DNA from 2 places in the Pseudarthrobacter sp. LT1 genome. Region 1 is predicted to be linked to the other one. Evidence: riboswitches for the same ligand, from Rfam matches in the RefSeq annotation. Region 1 holds a riboswitch; the other holds the start of a gene.

The links. A riboswitch is a leader RNA that binds a small molecule or an ion and turns the genes downstream of it on or off. The one in region 1 is predicted to bind glycine.
Region 2: it holds a riboswitch for glycine, as region 1 does, so the genes downstream of both, cycA (D-serine/D-alanine/glycine transporter) here and gcvP (aminomethyl-transferring glycine dehydrogenase) in region 1, are expected to answer to the same signal.

The regions. Positions count from the first base shown of each region.
Region 1 covers NZ_CP141830.1:915,751-919,338, forward strand. The annotation lists gene VIK36_RS04455 (MFS transporter) at 1-563, opposite strand, end outside; gene VIK36_RS04460 (TetR/AcrR family transcriptional regulator) at 647-1,183, shown strand; glycine riboswitch at 1,276-1,373, shown strand; gene gcvP (aminomethyl-transferring glycine dehydrogenase) at 1,566-3,588, shown strand, end outside.
Region 2 covers NZ_CP141830.1:479,478-483,065, reverse strand. The annotation lists gene cycA (D-serine/D-alanine/glycine transporter) at 1-1,090, opposite strand, end outside; glycine riboswitch at 1,245-1,342, opposite strand; glycine riboswitch at 1,656-1,755, shown strand; gene gcvP (aminomethyl-transferring glycine dehydrogenase) at 1,908-3,588, shown strand, end outside.

The DNA of each region.
Region 1 (3,588 bases):
GGCACGGCCACCAGGAAGACGGCGCCCCACCAGAAGTGCTCCACCAGCCATCCACCGAGGATTGGGCCCAGGGCGGCGCCGCCGGAGAATCCGGCCGCCCAGATGGCCACCGCAAGCCGCCGGCGGTTGGGCTCCGGGAATATGTTACGGATCAGCGACAGGGTGGACGGCATCAGCATGGCGCCGAAGAACCCGAGCGCCGCACGGCCGGCGATCAGCCACTCCGGGGTGGGGGCGAAGGCCGTGGCGGCGGACAGCGCGGCGAAGCCCAGGCTGCCGATGACCAGCAGCCGCCGCCGCCCAATGCGGTCGCCGAGGCTTCCCATTGATACCAGCAGCCCGGCCAGGACCAGGGGGTAGGCGTCCACGATCCACAGCAGCTGCAGGCCGGTTGGTTCCAGGGCGCGTGCGATCGCGGGCAGGGCAAAGGTCAGGGCGGTGTTGTCCACTGCCACCAGCAGCACGGGAAACATCAGCAGCCCCAGTGCAAGCCAATCCCGCCACGGGGGCCGCGCGGCGGTGCTGTCCCTTTGGGTGGGGGCCGGACTGAGGGAAGTCGTCATGCAATAACTGTACCGTCTGGACGGTATAGTTTGAAAACGGACGCATTCCTTCTTCCCTGCCGGTGGAGGGCATGATGGAAGGCATGCCCCGAAAGCCTGTAGCCCGTGATGCGGTCCTTGACGCCTTCGAGTCCCTGCTGATCGAAGTGGGGGAGCGTGCTGCAACCCTCGACGCCGTAGCCCGGAAGGCCGGGGTGTCCAAAGGTGGCCTCCTCTACCACTTTCCCAACAAGGAAGCGCTCATCGCCGTGCTGCTTGACCGCCTGGAGGGGCTGGCCAAGGCGGACGCCGACGCGATGGCTTCGGCCGGCGAAGGTGCCGCCGAGTATTTCATCCGCTCCTCCGTCTGGGCGAATACTCCGCTGGACCGGGTCATCGTGGCTGCCACGCGGCTTGCGGAGGTGGCGCATGAAGAGACGCGCCGCCGGTTCGCCGCCATCCAGCAGCGATGGCTGGACGAGATCGCAGCAGATGTGGGGCCCGGCCTGGCCAAGGCTGTCCTGTATATGGGTGACGGTTTGTACTTCAATGCCATGCTTTCCGTGGGCCCTGCGCCGGAAGGCGGAGCGGCCGCTGATGTGGAGGAACTCCTGGCCGCCTTGGAACGGCTCCGCAGGTAGTTTTCCATTTGCCGGGAGGGCTCGTGGCGTAGGACAATGGAGAGTTGTGAGGGCTGTCACCGGCCGTCATGATCCAACAAATGAATAGCCTTTGATCTGCGGCGGGAGAGTTCTGCCGGAAGTACAGGCAGGCGCCGTAGGAGCAAATCCTCCCCAGGAATCTCGCAGGCCCCTGTACCGCCGCGGCGAGGCACCTCTGGAAAGCAGCAGGCAGTTGTCCGGCCTCCCTTGGGGGAAGCGAAACGGCTGTTGTGCTCACCGACGGTGCAAGCGGGTCCTCCCCAGGCAGGGAACGCGGAAACTCTCAGGTCCAATACAGAGCGGGGAGGGACCCGAATAGCTGTGGCGTACCCTGCGCCGCCTGAATAAATGGAGTTCCTTCGTGTCGGTTACCCCAGCCTCCACCACCTTCGTCGACCGCCACATTGGCGCACGCCGCCAGGACGACGTCGACACCATGCTCAAAGCCGTGGGTTACGGCACGGTCGATTCACTGGTGGACACCGCCGTACCCAAGGTCATCCGCCAGGAAACCGCCCTCCGCCTGCAGGATGCCCTCAGTGAAGTTGAGGTGCTCGCGGAACTACGCAGGCTCGCCGCCAAGAACAAGACCGCCGTACAGATGATCGGCCAGGGCTACTACGACACCATCACGCCCGCCGTCATCCGCCGGAATGTCCTCGAGGCCCCAGCCTGGTACACCGCCTACACCCCGTACCAGCCCGAGATCTCCCAGGGCCGGCTCGAGGCACTCCTGAACTTCCAGACCATGGTCCAGGACCTGGTGGGCCTGCCCATCGCCAACGCCTCCCTCCTCGATGAAGCCACCGCCGTGGCCGAGGCCGTGCTGCTCATGCGCCGCTCCAACAAGACCAAGCCTGCAGCGGACGGCAAGACTGTCCTGGACATCGACGTGCTGCCGCAGACCATCGCCATCGTCAAGGGCCGCGCCGAGGCGCTCGGGTTCGAAGTTGAGGTCGCCGACCTGTCCAAGGGGCTGCCCGACGGCGACATCAACGGCATCGTGCTCCAGCAGCCCGGCGCCTCCGGCCGGGTCTGGGACCAGTCCGCCTCTATTGCGGCGGCGAAGGACCGCGGCGCACTGGTCACCGTGGCCGCTGACCTGCTGGCACTGACTCTGATCACCCCTCCGGGCGAGCAGGGCGCCGACATCGCCGTCGGCTCCACCCAGCGTTTCGGTGTCCCGCTGTTCTTCGGCGGCCCGCACGCCGCATACATGGCTGTCCGCAAGGGCCTGGAGCGTTCACTGCCCGGCCGCCTGGTGGGCGTGTCCAAGGATGACGCAGGGGTGCCCGCGTACCGCCTGGCGCTGCAGACCCGCGAGCAGCACATCCGCCGCGAGAAGGCCACGTCCAACATCTGCACCGCGCAGGCCCTTCTGGCCATCGTCTCCTCCATGTACGCCGTCTTCCACGGCCCCGACGGGCTGAAGGCGATTGCGGAAACGACTCACGGCCACGCCCGGGTGCTGGCGGCCTCGCTGGCAGCTGCCGGTGTGGAGGTGCTCCACACGAGCTTCTTCGACACCCTTACCGTCCGCGTCCCCGGACGCGCTGCCGCGCTTGTCGCCGATGCCGAAGAGCGCGGAATCAACCTGCGTCCCGTCGACTCCGATACCGTGGGCATCTCGCTCGATGAAACCACGACGGCGGCCATCGTCGCCGACGTCGCGGACGTCTTTGGCGCCTCCGTTGCCGCGGCTGAAGGCTTCGGACTGGAGGCCGCCGTCGGACGATCCTCCGACTACCTGCAGCACCCGGTGTTCAACACGCACCGGTCCGAAACCCAGCTCCTGCGCTACATCCGGAAGCTGTCGGACCGGGACCTTGCGCTGGACCGCACCATGATCCCGCTGGGCTCGTGCACCATGAAGCTGAATGCCACCGCAGAGATGGAAGCCATCTCCTGGCCGGAGTTCGCCTCCATCCACCCCTTCGCCCCGGACTCCCAGACCGAAGGCTGGCGTGAACTGATCGCCGACCTGGAGGCGGACCTGACCGCGATCACCGGGTACGACCAGGTGTCCATCCAGCCCAATGCCGGATCCCAGGGCGAGCTCGCAGGCCTGCTGGCCATCCGCGGCTACCACCACTCCCGCGGCGAAGAGCAGCGCAACGTCTGCCTGATCCCCGCCTCCGCCCACGGCACCAATGCCGCCTCCGCCGTTCTGGCCGGCATGAAGGTCGTTGTTGTGGCCACGGCCGCTGACGGCACTATCAACCACGACGACCTGACGGCCAAGATCGAAGCCAACAAGGACGTCCTGTCCTGCATCATGATCACGTACCCGTCCACCCACGGTGTCTATGACGGGGACGTCCGTGAGGTCTGCGACGCCGTGCACGCGGCCGGCGGCCAGGTCTACATCGACGGCGCCAACCTGA
Region 2 (3,588 bases), 440 kb from region 1:
CGTCCTGGCCCGCATACATGAGGACGACGCCGGACAGCAGCAGCACGCAGGAGAGGAACAGTGCGTTCTGGGGCACCTTCCGCCGGGACAGTTTGCCAAAGACGTCGGGTGCGTCGCCTTCCTGGGCAAGGCCGAAGACCATGCGGGACGTCGAGTAGATGCCGGAGTTCGCGGAGGACATCGCGGAGCTCAGCACCACGAGATTGACCACGGTGGCCGCGGCGCCCAGGCCTGCCAGGGAGAACATGGCGATGAAGGGGCTGTGACCGGCCCTGAACTCGGTCCAGGGGGTGACGGCCATCAGGATGATGAGGGCGCCCACGTAGAAGAGGAGCACGCGGATGGGGATGGAGTTGATGGCCTTGGGAAGGTTCCGCTCCGGGTTCTTGGCCTCGGCGGCGGTGGTGCCCACCAGTTCGATGCCCACGAACGCGAAAACGGCGATCTGGAAGCCGGCCACGAAGCCCATGAACTCGTTCGGGAAGAATCCGCCTTGGCTCCACAGGTTGGTGAAGGTGGCAGGGCCGGCGTCGGACTGGAAACCGGTGAAGATCATGAACAGGCCAACGATGATCAGGGCAGCAATGGCAATGATCTTGATGAGTGCGAACCAGAACTCCGTTTCGCCGAACGCCTTCACGGTGGTGAGGTTCAGCAGGAGCAGGATGGCCACGGTGGCCAGGCCGGGAATCCAGAGGGGCAGTCCGGGCCACAGCTCTTTGGAGTAGCCCGCGATGGCGATGACGTCGGCAATGCCGGTGATGACCCAGCAGAACCAGTAGGTCCAGCCTGTGAAGAAGCCGGCCCATGGACCCAGCAGGTCAGCGGCAAAGTCGCTGAAGGACTTGTAGTTGAGGTTGCTGAGCAGCAGTTCACCCATGGCACGCATGACGAAGAACAGCATGAAGCCGATGATCATGTACACGAAGATCACCGAGGGGCCGGCCGCCGAGATGGTCTTGCCTGAGCCCATGAACAGGCCGGTGCCGATTGCACCGCCGATGGCGATCAGTTGGATGTGGCGGTTGCTGAGCTGCCGCTCCAGGTGCGGGGCTCCGCCGCCGGGGGACGTCGGGGAATGGGTCGTCATTGAGGAACTCCATCGTTCGAGCGGCACCCGGGGTGTCGCAAAGATTGGATTTCCTCCCCGCTCTGTCTGGGACCTGAGAGTTTCCACATGCCGGCATGGGCGTGCTTGCACCGTCGGTGAGCCAGGACACGGCCCGGCTGCTTTCCAGAGTTGCCTCACCGCGGCGGTACGTGGGCCTGAGAGTTTCCTGGGGAGGGTTTGCTCCTACGGCGCCTGCTGAACGTACCGGCAGGGCTCTCCCGCCGCAGGTCAAAAGCGTTTGCTTGCTAAATCAGTGTTCAGTTGTCGGAGGGCATCCATCCCAGGCGCGGTAATGCGCAGAATGGATTGTGGGGCCTCCGGTGATCCCGGCCGGCGAACAGAGCACCCAGCATCTTTGGGCCAGTTCCGCTGTCCGGCCGGATCACGGGGTTCAGTGTGGCGCCCGTCACGGACAAAAGTCAAACCCGGCGTTACGCCATCCACGTAACGCTCTGGAGCCCCAATCCATGACGGACCGATTTGCTCCCCGCCCCGCTTTGCCGGTAACCTGTGAGCCGAATCACCCACATTTCAATATGCCTTTCGAGCTGTGGCGGGAGAGTTCTCCCGGCCATCACCGGGCAGGCGCCGTAGGAGCAAATCCTCCCCAGGAATCTCTCAGGCCCATGTACCGTCACGGCGAGGCGACTCTGGAAAGCAGTGCTGCTCCGGCAGCACTCACCGACGGTGCAAGCAGGCCCTGATGGGTCTGCGGAATCTCTCAGGTCCAATACAGAGCGGGGAGGGACCCGATCCATGCCGTGCCACCCGTGGCCGGCCAAACCTGGAGTTCCTCATGACGATTCAATCCCTTCCCTCTGCCTTTGCAGACCGGCATATCGGTGCACGCCGCCAGGCTGACGTGGACACCATGCTCAAGGCCGTTGGCTACGACAGCGTTGATGGACTGGTGGACATCGCCGTTCCCAACTCAATCCGCCAGTCCAAGCCCCTTGCGCTCAAAGACGCGCTGAGCGAGGTTGAGGTGCTTGCGGAACTGCGCAGGCTCGCCGCCAAGAACAAGACCGCCGTACAGATGATCGGCCAGGGCTACTACGACACCATCACGCCCGCCGTCATCCGCCGGAATGTCCTCGAGGCCCCGGCCTGGTACACCGCCTACACCCCGTACCAGCCCGAGATTTCCCAGGGCCGGCTCGAGGCACTCCTGAACTTCCAGACCATGGTCCAGGACCTGGTGGGCCTGCCCATCGCCAACGCCTCCCTGCTCGATGAAGCCACCGCCGTGGCCGAAGCCGTCCTCATGATGCGCCGCGCCAACAAGAACAAGGACGTCCGCGACGGCAAGACCGTCCTGGACGCCGACGTCCTGCCGCAGACCATCGCCATCGTCAAGGGCCGCGCCGAGGCGCTCGGCTTCGAGGTTGAGGTCGCCGACCTGTCCAAGGGCCTGCCCGACGGCGCAATCAACGGCATCGTGCTCCAGCAGCCGGGCGTCTCCGGCCGCGTTTTCAGCCACGCCGGCGTCATCGCCGAAGCAAAGGAGCGCGGCGCGCTGGTGACGGTGGCCGCTGACCTGCTGGCACTGACCCTGATCACCCCTCCAGGCGAGCAGGGTGCCGACATCGCCGTCGGCTCCACCCAGCGTTTCGGTGTCCCGCTGTTCTTCGGCGGCCCGCACGCCGCATACATGGCAGTGGCCAAGGGCCTGGAACGTTCCATGCCGGGCCGCCTGGTGGGCGTATCCAAGGACGACGCCGGCCTCCCGGCTTACCGCCTGGCGCTGCAGACCCGCGAGCAGCACATCCGCCGCGAGAAGGCCACGTCCAACATCTGCACCGCGCAGGCCCTGCTGGCCATCGTCTCCTCCTTCTACGCCGTCTACCACGGCCCCGACGGGCTGAAGGCCATCGCCGAGCGCGTCCACAACAACGCACGCGCCCTCGCCACCACGCTCAAGATCGCAGGCCGGGAACTGGCCGCCGAGACGTTCTTCGATACGGTCACCGTTTCCGTCCCGGGCAAGGCCGCCAAGGTCATCACCGCTGCTGAAGCACGCGGCATCAACCTGCGCCACATTGATGCCGACACCATTGGCGTGTCCGTGGATGAAACCACGACGCCGGAAATCCTGTCCGCGATCGCCGTCGCCTTCGGCGCCGGCCCCGTAGTGGACGCTGCGGGCTTCGACCTGCCGTCAGAGGTGCTCCGCACCTCTGAGTTCATGCAGCACCCGGTGTTCAACACCCACCGGTCCGAAACCCAGCTCCTGCGCTACATCCGCAGGCTCTCCGACCGCGACCTGGCGCTGGACCGCACCATGATCCCGCTGGGCTCGTGCACCATGAAGCTGAACGCCACCGCCGAGATGGAAGCCATCTCCTGGCCGGAATTCGCTTCCATCCACCCCTTCGCCCCCGAGTCCCAGACCAAGGGCTGGCGTGAACTGATCAGTGGCCTGGAAGCCGACCTGGCGGAAATCACCGGCTACGACCAGGTGTCGCTGCAGCCGAACG